4 regions of the Anoxybacillus sp. UARK-01 genome follow, and region 3 is predicted to be linked to each of the others. Evidence: riboswitches for the same ligand, from Rfam matches in the RefSeq annotation. Region 3 holds a riboswitch; each other region holds the start of a gene.
What was found. Region 3 has a riboswitch for cobalamin ahead of B6A27_RS03280 (hypothetical protein). Riboswitches for the same ligand answer to the same signal wherever they lie in the genome.
Positions count from the first base shown of each region.

Region 1: it holds a riboswitch for cobalamin, as region 3 does, so the genes downstream of both, B6A27_RS13785 (ABC transporter substrate-binding protein) here and B6A27_RS03280 (hypothetical protein) in region 3, are expected to answer to the same signal.
Region 2: it holds a riboswitch for cobalamin, as region 3 does, so the genes downstream of both, B6A27_RS09195 ((2Fe-2S) ferredoxin domain-containing protein) here and B6A27_RS03280 (hypothetical protein) in region 3, are expected to answer to the same signal.
Region 4: it holds a riboswitch for cobalamin, as region 3 does, so the genes downstream of both, B6A27_RS04750 (ribonucleoside-diphosphate reductase subunit alpha) here and B6A27_RS03280 (hypothetical protein) in region 3, are expected to answer to the same signal.

Region 1 covers NZ_NASY01000047.1:322,289-326,713, reverse strand. Annotated here, with positions in the region: gene B6A27_RS13790 (FecCD family ABC transporter permease) at 1-777, opposite strand, end outside; gene B6A27_RS13785 (ABC transporter substrate-binding protein) at 743-1,708, opposite strand; cobalamin riboswitch at 1,846-2,059, opposite strand; gene B6A27_RS13780 (PH domain-containing protein) at 2,274-2,888, opposite strand; gene B6A27_RS13770 (ABC transporter ATP-binding protein) at 3,282-4,425, shown strand, end outside.
Region 2 covers NZ_NASY01000041.1:92,331-96,755, forward strand. Annotated here, with positions in the region: gene ubiB (2-polyprenylphenol 6-hydroxylase) at 1-349, shown strand, start outside; gene rraA (ribonuclease E activity regulator RraA) at 838-1,317, shown strand; cobalamin riboswitch at 1,382-1,572, shown strand; gene B6A27_RS09195 ((2Fe-2S) ferredoxin domain-containing protein) at 1,703-2,092, shown strand; gene B6A27_RS09200 (energy-coupling factor ABC transporter permease) at 2,089-2,829, shown strand; gene B6A27_RS09205 (energy-coupling factor ABC transporter substrate-binding protein) at 2,833-3,117, shown strand; gene cbiQ (cobalt ECF transporter T component CbiQ) at 3,114-3,827, shown strand; gene B6A27_RS09215 (energy-coupling factor ABC transporter ATP-binding protein) at 3,844-4,425, shown strand, end outside.
Region 3 covers NZ_NASY01000026.1:45,070-49,494, forward strand. Annotated here, with positions in the region: gene metE (5-methyltetrahydropteroyltriglutamate--homocysteine S-methyltransferase) at 1-284, opposite strand, end outside; cobalamin riboswitch at 587-767, opposite strand; cobalamin riboswitch at 1,229-1,433, shown strand; gene B6A27_RS03280 (hypothetical protein) at 1,620-1,862, shown strand; gene mmgD (citrate synthase) at 1,859-2,992, shown strand; gene B6A27_RS03290 (bifunctional 2-methylcitrate dehydratase/aconitate hydratase) at 3,089-4,425, shown strand, end outside.
Region 4 covers NZ_NASY01000031.1:52,413-56,837, forward strand. Annotated here, with positions in the region: gene B6A27_RS04750 (ribonucleoside-diphosphate reductase subunit alpha) at 1-1,913, opposite strand, end outside; cobalamin riboswitch at 2,039-2,235, opposite strand; gene B6A27_RS04755 (hypothetical protein) at 2,381-2,842, opposite strand; gene B6A27_RS04760 (carbon starvation CstA family protein) at 3,162-4,425, shown strand, end outside.

The DNA of each region.
Region 1 (4,425 bases), on a different contig from region 3:
GCCCATTAAAATGACCAGCTTGCGCTTGGCAACATGGACACCTATGTGAGCAGCTGCCTCTTCACCAAAGGCAAAAGCGTTTAACTCGCGGTGATTCACTAGTAACAGCAAACATCCTATTATAAAAAACGGAAGCATCATGACAACATATTTCCAGCTTCGCATCGCGACGCTCCCCATCAGCCAAGTAATAATTTGCCGCAGTTCCTCTCCTGTCAGCGCAATCATAAGCGAGATCAACGCGCTGAAAAATGCGCTGAAAATAATTCCGGTTAAAATGATCGTTTCCACTGACATGCGCGGATCGACGGCGCGAGTAAAAAACAAAACGAGAAAAAGAGTCAGCAATCCAAACGCAATGCTCATGATCGGTAATGTAAACGATCCAAACCACGGCAATTGCAGATGAAAGAACAAAACGACGACCGCTCCGACTGACGCGCCCGATGATACTCCAAGCGTATAAGGATCAGCCAATGGATTTTTTAGCAATCCTTGAAACGCCGCTCCCGCCAACGAAAGGGAAGCGCCGACTAAAAAAGCCAAAACAACGCGCGGCAAGCGGATGGCCATCACAATTTGCACAAGCGTATCAGGAATGTCAGGGGACGGCGCAATTCCCCACCATTGCTCTAAAAAAATGTCAATAATAGACGAAAAGGGAATCGATAGTGAGCCTATCGATATCCCTAACAACATGCACACGACCACCGCCGTAAGAGCGATGACGTAGGCAATTATATTATTTAAAGATTTCCGGATAAATGACTTTGGCAAGTTCCTCTACCCCTTCAACAAGGCGTGGGCCTGATCTTGTGACTAAATCAGAATTCACCTCATATACGCGTTGATTTTTAACCGCCGAAACGTCCTTCCACGCCGGTCGTGCCATCACTTGCTTTACAGCATCTTTCACATAGTCTCCATACGTGACAACAATTACATCCGGATTGAGCGCTACCGCTTTTTCTTCCGTAAACATCGGCCATCCTTCTTGATCGCCAGCCACATTTTCTGCTGAAATCGCTTGCAGCATGTCATTGATAAATGTTCCCTTTCCTGCTGTATAAATTTGTGGCGCCGGCTGCACTTCCACCCATACTTTTACCGGATTTTTCACGTTTTTTGCTTTTTCCTTGATGGCTTCAAGCTTTGATTTCATCTGGTTAACAATTTGATCGGCTTTTTTCGTTGTCCCTGTTGCTTGTCCAATTAATTGGATCGAATGGTAAACATCATCAAATGTTTTGGCATCGTTCACAACAAGCACTGTAATTCCCGCATCCTTCAGCTGCTGCAGGCCGTCCCGCGAATTATGGGCACTCGATGCGTGGGCAAGCACTAAATCAGGCTTGAGTGAAATAATTTTCTCCACGTTAAACTCCATGCCGCCAATTTTTTCTTTATTTTTTACATCTTCCGGATAGTTATCAAAATCACTGACTCCAACCATTTTCTCTCCTAAACCAAGTTCATAGGCAATTTCCGTATTGCTCGGAATTAACGAAACGATTTTTTTCGGTTCGGACTGAATCGTGACCTCTTCCCCTAATCCGTCCTTAACGGTTACCGGGAAAGCAGCTGTTGCTTCTTGCTTCGCATTGGATGAATGAGTGGATTTGTCTGTTTCTTGATTACCGCACGCGGCAAGAAGGCCGAACGTCAGCATCAACACAAGCAGCCACGTATAATACCTCAGTTGCTTCATCATGGTTTCTCCTCCTGCACATATAAATTAAAAAATGCCCATCCCGGACGGAATGAGCAAGAAACGACAAACCATAGAGTTGTGGCAGCATAATAGCCACCTTTTGCCGTTTCGCCATCTCACCCCCCGAAGATTGGAAACATCGAGCAGTCAGGGCAGGTCTACTGACTTATGCTTCATCCTACTTTGAACCTTCCCATGCGGTCAACAGCTTGCCCATCAATACCGCACAGTGGTTATTTCATTTCGTCAGCATTTACAGTTGCGGGGACAGTTCTGGATTCGCACCAGATTCCCTATTAAGCCTATTAGCGATTCGCTCACTTCGGCACCCTTCTGCATCGATATGCAATTGTAAAAAATAATCGAACAATTGACAGTTACAATATTAAAGGACGAAAGGCTGTTTGGCAACAAAAAAATGACGGAATTCGCCATTTTTCCCGTCTCTATTTATATGGATCTCATTTTTTAACGCATTGGCGTGATGAAAGCACATCCACCGGCTTACCGCAAAAACGACTCGAACAGCAGTTTAGCGCCATTCGAGTCGTTTGGATCGCTATTAATTGTTAATATAGCGTTCAAATACATCCCCAAAATCTTTCACTGTATACTGCTTCTTAGTCTCAACAAGCCAGTTGAACGCGATTTGATTTAGCTCTTTAAACTGTTCAGCAATGCTGTTTGGAGTGCTGGCGACACGCCCTAGCACGGAGGAGGCAACATCGAGACTTTTTCGCGCAAAGTCGAGCGTCGTTTCATTTTCATGGCAAATTTCTGAAATTTTTAAAAGTGCTTTATATAAATCTTTCACTTCTTCCAGATGCTTTTTATGCACATCAATCGAATAGTGCTCCGATCCGATAGTAAATTTAATCTCTACATCTAAATCGACCGTGCCTGCCGTCTCAAGCGATACGCCAGCAATTGGATGCTTATAGTAATCATAACGGCGCAGCGTTCGCTTTTTACTTGTCGCGCTCGTCCCATCTAAATGAATAAGCGCTCGGTTAGTAAAGCAATATTCATCTGATTTGGACTTAATCAAAAAATAAATCTTTTCTCCATCTTCATGCATCACATAATCGTCTGCGTCCACTTTATCATAATTTTCGGGTTTAATGACAGAGCCGATATCACTTAATCCGAGAACATCAGCAGCAACTTTGCCAAACATCCAGCATCTCCTCCCTTTTCTTTTCTTACAATCCCATTATACCATCCATTTGCTTTCCAGATCCGATAAACAGAAAAAATAAAAAATGGATTTATAGCCGATTCAAAAGCACAATCCTTTTTTAACAGATGGAGGCAAATCATAGAACGCTGTCCCATACAACTTTTTATAAACGTCATTCTTCGCTGAAACCTCCGTGCCTTGCCACAGGATCAAGAGGCGATGCGAGTGCTATAATATATTTATGATGATGTCGCAAAGTTCATATTCTGTTCATAAACATCAAGTACAATACATACACGGCAGCATAAAAATCATAGCAAAAAGAGTGGTGATCAAATCGTGGAAAAGCAATCATCAGAAGAAAAAGCAGACTGGCGCTCGTTCATCCGGATGATTCAAGCAACGAAGCCGCCTAAAATGATCATGATTATTGCGCTATTCTTAAGCGTGGCGTCTTCCATCGTCAGCTTAACGATTCCACTATTTACGAAAAAAATGATCGACGGCTTCACCGTTTCATCATTAAATAAAACGACGATCATTTTGCTTGTTGGCGCCTTTATTGCGCAAACGATCGCTAGCGGCTTCTCCATCTACTTGATTAACTATACAGGAGAAACGGTTGTATCCAGACTAAGAGAACAAGTATGGCAGAAGCTGCTGCATTTGACCATTCCGTACTATGATCGTCATCGTACAGGGGAAACGGTTAGCCGAATTACAAATGATACCGCTATTGTGAAAGGATTAATTACAGAGCATACAGCCAACTTTTTCAATGGCATTATTTCCATAATCGGCTCTGTCGCATTATTGCTGTACTTAGATTGGAAAATGACGTTGATTATCTTTATTCTGCTTCCACTAGCCGTTAGCATTATGATCCCGTTAGGAAGACAAATGTTTAAAAACTCTAAAAGGCTGCAGGATGAAACGGCGCAATTTACTGCTTTTATTACACAAGTGCTGTCAGAAATTCGCCTTGTGAAATCATCCAATGCGGAACAGCTTGAATATGAAAAAGGAAAAAAAGGCATTTCGCATTTATTTCGCTATGGATTGAAGGAAGCAAAAGTTCAGGCCATGGTCATGCCATTGATGGGAATTGTGCTTATGCTTCTGCTTGTTGTCATTCTCGGCTTTGGCGGATATCGGGTTTCTACAGGGGCAATGACGGCCGGAGGGCTCGTTGCTTACATTTTATATCTTTTCCAGATGGTCATGCCGCTTGCTGCATTCAGTACTTTCTTTACACAATTGCAAAAAGCGATGGGAGCCACACAACGCATCATGGCCACGCTGTGCGAGCAGGAAGAAGACTATCTGTCTGGAGAAGAAGTCGCTCGCATTTATGAACCGATCCATGTCAACCATTTATCGTTTTCATATGAAAACGGTGAACCGGTTTTAAAGAACGTAAACTTTACGATTGAACCGGGAAAAGTGACAGCGATCGTCGGCCCGAGCGGTTCAGGAAAAACGACGTTCTTTTCCATCTTAGAGCGGTATTATACACCGACAAGCGGCAGCGTTT
Region 2 (4,425 bases), on a different contig from region 3:
CGAAGAAGTGTGGAAGCGCGTGTTCAATTATGGAGAAATGTTGCTGGACTTCCCTAAGAACATGAAGGAGTTAACGGCATTTATTAAACAAGGAAAGCTGCATTTGAAAATGGATATTCCTGAATGGCCGCTTTTTTTAAAAAAATTAGATCAAATTAGTAATCGCTTATCCTTCAGTATTGTGCTGCTGTCTTTCAGCATTATTATGGCAGGGATTATTATTGGCTCTTCTTTAGGTAGGCAATCGACTTTACTTTGGAAAATTCCAGCAATTGAGATTGGGTTTGGTATCGCCTCTTTGATGTTTTTATGGCTGTTATATTTAATTTATAAATCCGGACGGTTTTAGCTGTTGACCTAATCGCTGGTGGTGGATTACTTGTTTTATTTCTCGTGCTGTATAAAATGGAGAACCACGGTTAGAGGATAGGCCGCTGACTTGTCTCGGTCACGCCAAAGCGTGCTGTCGAAACCTGCTTATATAGGGACTGCCTGCAGAGGCTCGACTAGAATGTGTTACGATAATAATTTTATGTAAACAATCCGGTGTGCTGATGATCCAATAAAAATCATTGGCATTACTTGATTCCCAGCTTTTCTACCGTAGTCGGCAAGCAAATGACTTGCCGACTGGGCATGCATATGGCAGAAAAGCTTGTGTCTAGCTCAATCATTCCATATTTTTAGTAAAATGATCATCCACACTTGCGGGAAACCATATTAGTTCTTCTTATTTCACCGTTCCTCTGTTTTTTTTTTTGACGGATTTTGCAGGATTTTTTTTCAAAATGTCAAAAGGATTTAATAGACAAAGAAAAATGGGGGAAGGGAAATTAAATGAAGACAGCAGATTTATGTGATCAATTTTTGTCGGAGCTGCAAGTGTGCCAATTACCGTTGCATTCTTATGGCGGAAAAACAGAGTTTTCCGGACCGATTGCCACTGTTGAGGTATTCGAGGACAATGTGCTCGTTCGCGAAGCGCTAGAAACCATTCCGGCAGGCACGGTGTTAGTTGTTGATGGAAAAGGTTCGCGAAATTGTGCATTGCTCGGAGATCGTCTGGCACAAATCGCTTGTGAACGAGGACTTGCAGGCGTGATTGTCCATGGTTGCATTCGCGATTCAGCTGAAATTGCGCAAATGCCGCTTGGCGTAATCGCTCTTGGGACATGCCCTGTCAAAAGCAAAAAAGAAGGGAAAGGGGCGCGTGATCACGTTCTTGAATTCGGGGGCGTACATTGGGAGCCGGGCGCGCATGTGTATGTTGATAGCGATGGAGTTGTTGTCGCTAAAACAAAACTGTTCGAAAAATAAAAATGGTTGACTTTTTTCGAAAATTCATCATATCATTGTGGAGGAACAACTGAATCATTGAATCGTTTGCTAAAGCAAGTAAGGTGCCTTTCTCTATTGGGACAGGCTTAAAAGGGAAGTACGGTGAAAAGCCGTCACGGTACCCGCCACTGTGATGAGGAGCTTCATTGCATCATGTCACTGAAGGAAACTTCGGGAAGGCGCAATGAAGCGATGATTCTAAGTCAGGAGACCTGCCTTATTTGCTCGGCCGGATACCTACGGGATTATAGGTAGACGTGCGGGGGAATGGTATACATATGCATTTGTGATTGGCCGTATGCATTTTTCTGCACCTCTATCGATAGAGGTGCTTTTTTATTTCATCAAAAAGGAGAGGATCGGTGTGACAACGTGGAATTTAACTGGAGTAAAGCATCACGTATTGATCTGTAACGGCGGCAGCTGCATGCGAAAAGGCGGAGAGGAGGTGACAATCGCCATTCGTGATGAAATTGCGCGGCTGGAATTGGACAGCACTGTACACACAACGAGAACGCGCTGCAATGGCCGCTGTAATGATGCGTGCGTAGTAATCGTGTATCCGCAAGGAGTTTGGTACAAGGGGGTGACGCCGGATAAAGGAAGAGAGCTTGTCCAAACACATTTAAAAGATGGTGATCCTTTAAAAGATATCGTCACCTATCAGTATGGAGAAGATGGATTATCGATGTGCCATCCAACAGCTGCGGTTGGCATTACTAAAAAAGCTAGCATCAAGGAGGAGAGGGTATGAAGCAATGGAAGTTTCTGCTGCTGCTATGTGGCCTTGTTGTTTATTTTACTGTCAATAGCGGTACACCAGCCTATGCTATGCATATTATGGAAGGATTTTTGCCGGTGAAATGGGCGCTATTTTGGTGGATTGTTTTTCTGCCGTTTTTCATCGCCGGAGTGCGAGCGCTGATGAAGATCACAAAGCGCCATCCTGAATTAAAATTGTTGATTGCGCTTTCAGGAGCTTTTACCTTTGTACTTTCGGCATTAAAAATCCCATCGGTGACAGGCAGCAGCTCCCATCCGACTGGAGTCGGGCTCGGGGCCGTCTTATTTGGTCCGCTAACGATGACGGTGATGGGGAGCATCGTTCTTTTATTCCAAGCGTTACTACTGGCGCATGGGGGATTGACGACATTAGGAGCGAACGCGATGTCAATGGCGGTATGCGGTCCGCTAGTAGCATACGGGGTGTATCGTTTAGGAAAAAGGTATAACATTTCGCAGCGATTTGTCATTTTTTTAGCCGCTTTTCTTTCTGACTTGGCCACATATGTAGTTACATCATGGCAATTGGCGCTTGCTTTTCCCGACACAACAGGAGGAGTAGCAGCTTCATTTCTTAAATTTGCCGGAATTTTTGCGATTACGCAAATACCGCTCGCGATCACCGAAGGGCTGCTGACTGTTGTTGTGTGGAACTTTTTATCTACTTACAGCAGTCGAGAGCTGAATCAACTTCAGAAAGGAGCCTAGCAGATGAAGCGAAATCTCTTGCTTATTGTTCTTGCTTTTGTATTAGCTGTCGCTCCCTTGCTATTGGTTCGCAATTCGGATTTTGGCGGTACAGATGATCAAGCGGAAAAAGCGATTCAAACGATCGTCCCGGATTATAAGCCTTGGTTTGAGACGATCTTTTCACCGCCGGGTGGGGAAGTGGAAACATTGTTATTTTCTTTGCAAGCCGCGCTTGGCGCCGGGGTGATTGGCTATATTATCGGCGTTTATAAAGGTCGAGCCGGTCGAAGAGATGAAGCGGAATGATTCGGCATTTTGACATGATTGCCTATCATAATCGTCTGCGCCGTCTGCGGCCTGAACAAAAGACTTTATTCTCTTTTCTCTTGCTTTTGAACACTATGGTAGGAAGCAGAGGAACGCATCTTTTTATTATTTTCTGGCTAGCCATATGGACGATTGGGTATGCAGGTGTTTCTTGGAAAGTATATGTAAAAACGTTGGGAATGGTCATCCTTTTCCTTTTAATTAGCTGGCCGATTTTGCTTATTTCCCTTGATTCATGGCACATATCCGTGAATCGAGGAAATATTCCGGCAGCAATCGATGTATCGCTGCGCTCCATTGCAGCATGGTCGTGCTTATTTTTCCTTTTAGTAACAACGCCGTTTCCAGAGTTGCTCTATGTATTAAAAAAACTGAAAATACCATCCGTTATGATTGAATTACTATTTTTTATGTATCGATTTATCTTTGTGTTTGAGCAGGCGGCGGAGGAATTGTATACGGCGATGAAAGCACGCAACGGCGGCAGTCATTGGCGGCATGGCGCCATGCTTATTTTTCAGCTTTGGCAAAAAGTATGGGGCGCTTACCATGCTTTATTGCTCGCATTACGGGCGCGCGGGTTTTCCGATGAGCTTGTCTATATTCAAAACGAAACGGGTGGTGTATGGAGCAAGCGCTATATTGTAGAGGCGATTGCCGGAATGGGGGTACTCATATGGATGAGATGATCGAGAGGAAAAAAAGATGTTGAGATTAGAAGAGGTGTATTACCAATATCCTCATGGCCAAGAAGTGCTGAAGGGAGTGTCTCTTCAGATTTTCAGAGGGAAAAAATATGCGCTTATTGGCCATAATGGCTGTGGGAAAACGACGTTATTTTTGCATATGAACGGGCTGTTGCGCCCCAATCGCGGATGCATCTATTGGAAAGAGCAAAAAATGGCTGACCGGCGCCAAACGATTCAACAATGGCGCCGAGAGGTAGGCATTGTTTTTCAAAATCCAGAACATCAGCTTTTGGCTCCTGTTGTGAGAGATGAATTAGCCTTTGGTTTGCATCAGCTGGGGCTACATGAAGCAGAAATCAATCAGGAAATCGCCAGAACGGTTCGTGAATTTGGCCTGCAATCATGGATGGACAAGCCTGTCCACCATTTAAGTCTCGGCCAAAAAAAATGGCTGACTCTTGCTTCGGTGATGGCCATGAGGCCGCATTTGCTAGTGTTAGATGAACCGACAGCCTATTTGGATCTCTTACAAACAGAGCGATTGGTAGAAAAAATCAATGATATTCATCAAGCAGGAACAACGGTATTCATTGCGACT
Region 3 (4,425 bases):
AAATAAACTGAGAGAGGAACCTCTCCCCCCTGATAATCGAAACGTTCAGGAATGAAACCAAACATAGCCGCTGTATCAAGCATATGATCATAAAGGGTAAAGTCGCCAACCGGCACAAGATCAATCCCTATTTCCCGCTGCTTTTTGATATGGTTTAGACGAATGGACTGCATCGTGTCCAAAAAAATTTTTTCGTCTATCTCTCCATTCCAGAAAGATTCTAATGCTTTTTTCCACTCTCGTTTTTCCCCAATACGTGGATAGCCAAGATTGCTTGATTTCATTTCCTCATTCTCTCCTATCATTTTATTTTTATCGTTTTTCCACTCTCTACCTGATCTTTAGGCGGGACTTGCCTGATAGGAAATCTATGTTGTCCATTCGATGGCTCGGTTTCCCGTTCATCCTTCCAGCTGAGTTGCTCTTCCCCTCACATCTCCCTGCATTCACCGCGATTTGACGTCATATTTCTTTTTCCGAATAATAAAAAAGCATTCCTAACGCTCCAACGGAAGTTAGAAATGCCATAAAAAAGGATTAATCCCCTTGTCCATGATGAACACCTCCCTATCCTCCGTAGGTAAAAGCAGTGTTGTCAGAACAGGCAGGTCTCCTGACTTAAGGATCATTGCTTTCCGCTCGCCTTCCCAATCTTTGATCAGTGGCAGTAAAGCGGAAAGCTCCTCTATTACAGTGGCGGGACCGTGCCGGAATCTCACCGGTCTTCCCTTTTCATCCGCAGGGAGCCTTGGACTGGGCCATTTAGTCTTGACTCACCTTTGGAACCTGTTCCCACATTTATTTTCTTGTTCGCCAAGAAAAAAACGCTTCAAACCTCCATTCTAAGCCTGTCATGAAGTATCAGAAAAATTTTACAATAACCCTATCATTCTTCGAAAAAATTGTCAAGGAGATTAAGTCTTCTGATTCATGGCGCAAATCTAATTTCGACAGAAGTCGATCGCTTTTATTAAGATTAATCATTCAAAAAGAGCATTCCAGTTTCAAAGCGTAACAAGTATCAGCCAATAAGCTGTAGACCGTGTTGTTCGAATGCTCAACCGTTGAAATCGGAGCATCACCTTCTCATTTTTTATCCTTAAGTTATATCTAGATAACTTTCATGATCGAACACTGTCGGAAGCAGCCCAGGCCACCTGTTAGAAAGTTAAGAATTTTTTTGTTTTCGTCTCAGAAAAAATATGATATAGTGAACTTGAAAATTGAATAACTTTGGTTAGGATCAGGTACCGGTAAGCAAAAGAGCGCTTGACCGGTTTAAAAGGGAAGTTCGGTGCAAATCCGACGCTGTCCCGCAACTGTAAATGGGAGCAACCTGCCAAAACCACTGTTGAATGCTTGACATATCAACGGGAAGGGGCTAGGAAGCGATGAACATAAGCCAGGAGACCTGCCTGATTCGGTCCACACCAAAAACCTACGAGGATAGGGGGTGTTGAGGAAGCGGAAAAACATATGTTTTTTTGTATATGTTTTTCATAGGGGATCGTATGCGCTTTTTCAGCATCTTCATTTGCGAAGATGCTTTTTTTATTTGCTTCAAGCGCATGTCCATCATTCGAATCGTATCGGAACTTGAGAACGAAAGGACAGACATCATGCACAACACATTCGGAACAAAGCAATATTTTTTGGAAGCGTTTAAGCAAACGGTCATGAACAATTTTACAAAACATCCACCCGTTTCTTTAATGGATCTGTACGATCATTATCAATCGGAAATTGCCGTCCGCCTCCCTTTGTCAGAACAGCCATCATGCCGTGCTAATTTGCAGCAAGCATATCAAGAAATACGACAAGAACTTGTTTTCAGCAAGGAGTCGGCCGACGAAAGCAAATGATTTTAAATGAAGGAGGGATCTTTTTGGAATTTCGTCCGGGGTTAGAAGAAATCATAGCGGCTGAAACGAAAATTTCATTTCTTGATGTGGAGAATGAAGAAATCGTCATCCGGGGATATGATCTGATCAAGCTGGCAGAAACCAAAACATATACCGAGGCAGCACATCTGCTTATTGAAGGAAAACTACCGTCACCGCCAGAAAAAGAGCGCTTTGAAATGCAGCTTCACACACAAAGAACACTGCCGCAAGAACTGGTGAAAATTTTGAAGCAGCTGCCGCAAACTGCCCATCCGATGGATGCACTGCGAACCGGTATTTCCGTTTTAGCCAGCTTTGACCCACATCTCGATGAACGAACAGAAGCGGCTAATAAAGAAAAAGCGATTAAGCTTTTGGCTCAAATACCTGCCATTATTGCAAGCAGCCATCGCCTGTTGCATAACCATCCAGTCGTTCCATCGCACCAAGAACTCTCTTACAGCGCCAATTTTCTATATATGCTGACAGGGAAGCAACCAAGCGAGCTGGAAGTGAAAATATTTGACCGTTCGCTCATCGCTTATATTGAACATGAGCTGCCAAACTCGACATTTACAGCGCGGGTCATTTCCTCCACCCACGCCGATTTGTACGGAGCATTGACAGGGGCTGTGTCATCGTTAAAGGGGCATCTTCATGGAGGAGCCAACGAGGCCGTTATGTATATGCTCAAAGAAGCGGAATCGCCAGAAAAATACAAACAGCTGCTCTATCAAAAGCTAGCCAATAAGGAACGAATTATGGGATTTGGTCATCGCGTATACATGAAAAAGATGGATCCACGAGCCTTGCTTATGAAAAAGGCGCTTCAAGAGCTTAGCGAAGTCTGCGGCGACACGACTCTGCTCGAAATGTGCGAGGCGGGAGAAACAATTATGAGAGAAGAAAAAGGACTCTATCCAAATCTAGATTACTATGCTGCTCCTGTCTATTATTTGCTTGGTATTCCAATTGAGCTTTACACACCGATTTTCTTTAGTGCCCGAACCGCCGGCCTTTGCGCCCACGTGATTGAACAGCATAACAATAACCGGCTATACCGCCCTCGCGTCAAATATGTCGGAGAGCGCCACCTGCAAGTGAACTGAAAAAGCAGATTAAACGCTCACCCGAAGAGGAATTGGGGCCAGCAATTCCTCTTCTTTTTATCATAATATAAATGGAGTCTAGAAAGGAAGAGATTCATGAGTGAAGTTTTAATAAAAAATAATGAAAAACAACAAACAGACGAATTGCTTGTTCAAATAGCGGATTATGTTCTTAACGGAAAAATCGAAAGTCATGAAGCATTCGAAACAGCTCGCTATGTCCTATTGGACACGTTAGGCTGCGGCATTCTTGCACTCCGCTATCCGGAATGCACAAAACTGTTAGGCCCCATTGTGCCAGGGACCGTCGTTCCTAACGGCTGCCGCATTCCCGGAACTTCTTTTGTTCTTGATCCCGTCCAAGGTGCATTTAATATCGGCTGCATGATTCGCTGGCTTGACTATAATGATACATGGCTAGCTGCGGAATGGGGACACCCTTCTGATAATCTCGGGGGCATCTTAGCCGCTGCCGATTACGTAAGCCGCCGCAATATTTCGCAAGCAAAAAAGCCGCTGAACATGAGCGATGTGCTGAAAGCGATGATTCAGGCCCATGAAATTCAAGGAGTGCTTGCACTGGAAAATAGTTTAAATCGCGTAGGATTAGACCATGTACTCTTCGTTAAAGTGGCGTCAACAGCTGTTGTCACCAAGCTTTTCGGCGGGGGACGCGAAGAAATAATCAATGCCCTATCGAATGCTTGGCTCGATAACTCCAGCCTGCGTACATATCGTCACGCCCCAAATACAGGATCGCGAAAATCGTGGGCTGCTGGAGATGCAACAAGTCGAGCTGTTCGTCTTGCACTCATGTCTTTAACAGGTGAAATGGGATATCCAACTGCTCTTTCCGCACCAAATTGGGGATTTGAAGATGTGCTATTCAAAGGGCAAAAGTTGAAGCTTGCTCGTTCTCTTGGATCATATGTAATGGAGAATGTTCTTTTCAAAATTTCTTATCCTGCTGAGTTCCATGCCCAAACAGCAGTCGAGTGCGCCATTGAGCTCCATCCTGAAGTGAAGGATCGCCTGGACGAAATTGAGGAGATTATCATTACAACCCATGAATCAGCCATCCGCATTATTGATAAAACCGGGCCATTGCATAATCCTGCCGATCGCGACCATTGCCTTCAATACATCACAGCGGTCGGTCTTATCTACGGAGATTTAACGGCTGATCACTACGAAGACGAAATCGCGCAAGATCCAAGAATCGATGCCCTTCGCGAGAAAATGACCGTTATCGAAAATAAACAGTACAGCCGTGACTATCTTGATCCAGAAAAGCGTTCGATTGCTAACGCCGTACAAATTCGCTTTCAGAATGGCAGCGAAACAAGGCAAATCGTCCGCGAATATCCGATCGGACATCGTTTCCGCCGCCAGGAAGCAATCCCTAAATTATTAGAAAAATACACGAAAAACCT
Region 4 (4,425 bases), on a different contig from region 3:
GCGGTACTGCCGGCAATAATCGATGTCGAAGCATTGGGAGCAATCGCCATCACATAGCCGTTGCGCATTCCATGTTTAGCTACGTTTTCTTTCAGATGAATCCATTTGGAAGTGTTGTAGCCACGTTTATCGAAATAGGCCCCTGTCTGCCAATCAGATCCAGAAAACGCTGGGTAACTGCCTTTTTCTTGAGCAAGCTCCATGCTTGCTTGAATAGTGAGATAAGCAATTTGTTCATAAAGCTCGTCCGCATAATAAACGGCCTCTTCTGATTCCCAGCGAATGCCTTTTAAAGCGAGCAAATGATGCCATCCAAATGTGCCTAGTCCGACAGCCCGATATTTTTGATTTGTCAACTGTGCCTGCAAAACAGGGATTTGGTTTAAGTCAATCACGTTATCAAGCATGCGCATTTGAATAGGGACGAGCCGTTCAAGCACATCGTCCATAACGGCTTTAGCTAAATTGATCGATGATAGGTTGCAGACGACAAAATCGCCAGGGATTTTTTCAATGATGATTTTCCCATCTTTTACATATTGTTTTTCCATCACGGTCGGGCTTTGATTTTGGGCAATTTCAGTGCAAAGGTTGCTACAATAAATCATGCCGAGATGTGAGTTCGGATTTTTTCGATTCACTTCATCGCGATAAAACATAAATGGTGTGCCTGATTCTAGCTGGCTGCGCATAATGCTTTTCATAATTTCAATAGCTGGAACTCTCTCTTTTGAAAGGCGCTTTTCTTGAACGCATTCCCAATATTTTTGACGAAAACTGCCGTCCCCTTTTTCTTCATCATAAAAGTCTTCTAGACTGAATCCCATGATTTGTCGTATTTCGTGTGGATCAAATAAATACCAATCTCCGCGTTTTTCTACTTGCTCCATAAATAAATCAGGGATGCAAACGCCTGTGAATAAATCGTGTGTCCTCATCCGTTCATCGCCATTGTTTAATTTGGCATCTAAAAAAGCAAAAATATCTTTATGCCACACGTCTAAGTAGACAGAGATGGCTCCTTTTCTTTGGCCAAGCTGATCGACGCTGACAGCGGTGTTATTCAATTGCTTCATCCATGGAATCACGCCGGATGAAATCCCTTTAAATCCTTTAATATCGCTGCCGCGGCTGCGAATCTTTCCGAGATAGACGCCAATGCCGCCCCCTGCCTTGGAAAGGTTAGCAATATCGGTATTGCTGTCGTAAATACCTTGCAGGCTGTCATCAATCGTATCGATAAAGCAGCTTGATAGCTGACCATAGTTTTTTCCTGCATTGGCTAAAGTCGGAGTGGCAACCGTCATATATAAATTGCTTAATGCCCAGTATGCTTCTCGGATAAAGGCAAGTCGCTGCGTTTTTGGCTCTTTGGCCATCAATGTCATCGCGATGATGAGAAAGCGCTCTTGCGGCAGTTCATATAAATTTCTTTCATAATCACGGGCAAGATAGCGATCTGCAAGCGTGCGGAGACCGATATAGGTAAATAGCTTGTCTTTTTCTGGATTGATGATCGCTCCAATCTCTTTAATTTCTTCTTTTTCATAATCATCAAGCAAAGAATGGTTGTAAACTCCCTTGGAAACGAGAGAAGCGACCAGCTCGTAAAAATCACCGTAGCGTTCTTTTGGATGATAACCGCGATTTTGAGCTGCTTCGTGATAAAGCTTCTGTAAATAAATGCGGGCGCAAACAAAGGTCCAGTCTGGTTCTGCTTCGCTAATATATGAAAGTCCCTCAAGAATGCAATCATTTGCCATTTGTTCGAAGGACGCAGTGTCTTTGTTTTGAATCATGCGAAGCACACGCTTGATATATTCGGATGTGTCTAGATGAGGAAATTCATTTGTAAGATCATGAATCCAGGCAATCAATTCTTCTTGAGAAACGGTTTGAAAAGTAAACGTCATTATCGGCTCCTCCTCTTTCCAATAAAAAAATCCACTCCGGATTGAGTGGATGAAACGATAGTATAAAAAGGAATAAAACTTCCCTTCTTAAACCATCGCTTCATCTTCTCCCTCCCCGAAGAATGTGAAACGAAACAAGCAAGGCAGGTCTCCTGACTTGTGCTTCTTCCTACTTTGGATCCTTCCCGTATACGCGCCGTATAAGCTTTCGTATACAGTGGAGCTTCCATTTCGTCCGCACATACAGTTGCGGGGGCAGTTCTGGATTTACACCAGATTCCCTATTAAGTCCTAAGGGACACCTTTACTTGTGGTTTGTTCTACTATATATAGTTTTTGTTTTTATTCTTCGATACAATATATTGTGTTTGTTAGTTGCACTGGTATCATCATATAATAAATCAATGGAAAATTCAACTATAATATTTCTGAAGTGGAAAAATAAAAAACGCGCTCGATCGGCGCGTTTATTTTTGAAGTGGGAGAAATTTAATAAGCAGCGAGCGAATCAGTAAACCGGTGAGCACACCAGGAATAACTGAGAGCATTGGCAGCCAAATTGGTCCAAAAAAAATGCCGAAGATGGTAACGCGGGAAGAGTACATCAGTCCAACTGTGACAAAATAAGCTGAAAAAACGAATGGAAGAAAAGCGTAAGGAGAGCGACCACCGTCAGCATCTTTATAAGCATCCCACATTGCAAAAAAATACAAACACGGATAAAACATAAGCCATTGAAAATCAATGACTTGGGTTGCTTCGATTGTTTTTCCCAAAAAGCTCAGGCGAATGGCTTCATTAAATCGGGATTGAGAGTTTACAATAAATTCTAATAAAATAAAGATGGTTCCTTTGAGATACTTTTGATTCAAAAGCTGTCCGAATCCTGGTAAAGCAATACTCCATAACAACCGTTCAATTGCTTTCACGTTTTCTTAACCCTTTACTAATGGATTTTGTTTGTTGATCATCGACTATATCCTATATCGCCTCGTATATAGAAAAAGAGCCCTGCCTTATTTTTATCATTTCCGCTTTTTACAGTTTATATAATTACATTTTATTGAAAATATACATTTTGTTCCTATTGAGATCGGGAATTTGAAAATGGTGCATGTTAGGTGTGTAATTTGACATGTTATGTCTAGTTTTGTTCATGTTAAGAAAATATTTGGGTAACTTTTCAGAATAGTTAGTATAATCGCTGTGAGTAGAGGATAATTTTTTAGTGCAAAGGGGGAGAGGATTTTGAAAGCGGTTAAATCAATCGTGATTTGGGGATTGATTTCGATCATTGGAGCCATTGGCTTTGCGGTATTGGCTCTGCACCGCGGCGAAACGATTAATGCGATTTGGCTCATTGTGGCAGCGGTGTGTGTATATGCAGTGGCTTATCGTTTTTATAGCCAATTTATTGCGCGGAAAGTATTTGAGCTGGATGATAATCGCAAAACACCAGCTGAAGTGATGAATGATGGAAAAGACTATGTGCCGACGAATAAATGGGTGTTATTCGGACATCATTTTGCTGCTATTGCAGGAGCTGGCCCGCTTGTTGGCCCTATTTTGGCATCACAGATGGGATATTTGCCGGGCACGCTTTGGATTGTAGTCGGTGTGGTACTAGCAGGTGCGGTACAGGATTTTGTCATTTTGTTTGCTTCAATGCGCCGCAACGGAAAGTCACTTGGTGAAATGATTAAAGAAGAAATGGGCTCCTTCACAGGGCTTGTTGCTATGCTTGGGATTTTAGGTATCATGATTATTTTATTAGCCGTGTTAGCGTTGGTGGTTGTGAAAGCGCTTGTAGGAAGCCCGTGGGGAATGTTTACCATTGCGGCAACGATTCCGATTGCGATTTTTATGGGAATTTACATGCGCTATCTGCGGCCAGGCCGCGTAGGGGAAGCTTCATTGATCGGTTTTGTTCTGCTGATTGTTTCCCTTATTGCGGGACAGCATGTGGCTGAACATCCGACATTAGCCAATATGTTTACATTTAAAGGGGAGACAATTGCTCTTTTAATGATTGCTTATGGATTTGTGGCTTCGGCGTTGCCTGTATGGCTATTGCTAGCGCCGCGCGATTATTTAAGCACTTTTCTTAAAATCGGAACGATCGTTGGTCTAGCGCTTGGTATTCTTGTTGTTGCACCTGATTTGCAAATGCCTGCTGTGACTAAATTCGTGGATGGAACAGGACCTGTATTTTCAGGAAATTTATTCCCATTTTTATTTATCACCATTGCGTGCGGAGCTGTTTCTGGATTCCATGCTCTTGTTTCTTCCGGAACGACGCCAAAAATGATCGAACTCGAAAGTCATGCCCGCCCAATCGGATATGGGGCGATGCTTATGGAGTCGTTTGTAGCGGTAATGGCTCTTGTCGCGGCATGCGTGCTAACACCAGGGGTTTATTTTGCGATTAATAGTCCAGCAGCTGCTATTGGCACAGATGTAGTCCAGGCTGCCCAAACGGTTTCATCTTGGGGATTTGTCGTTACCCCAGACG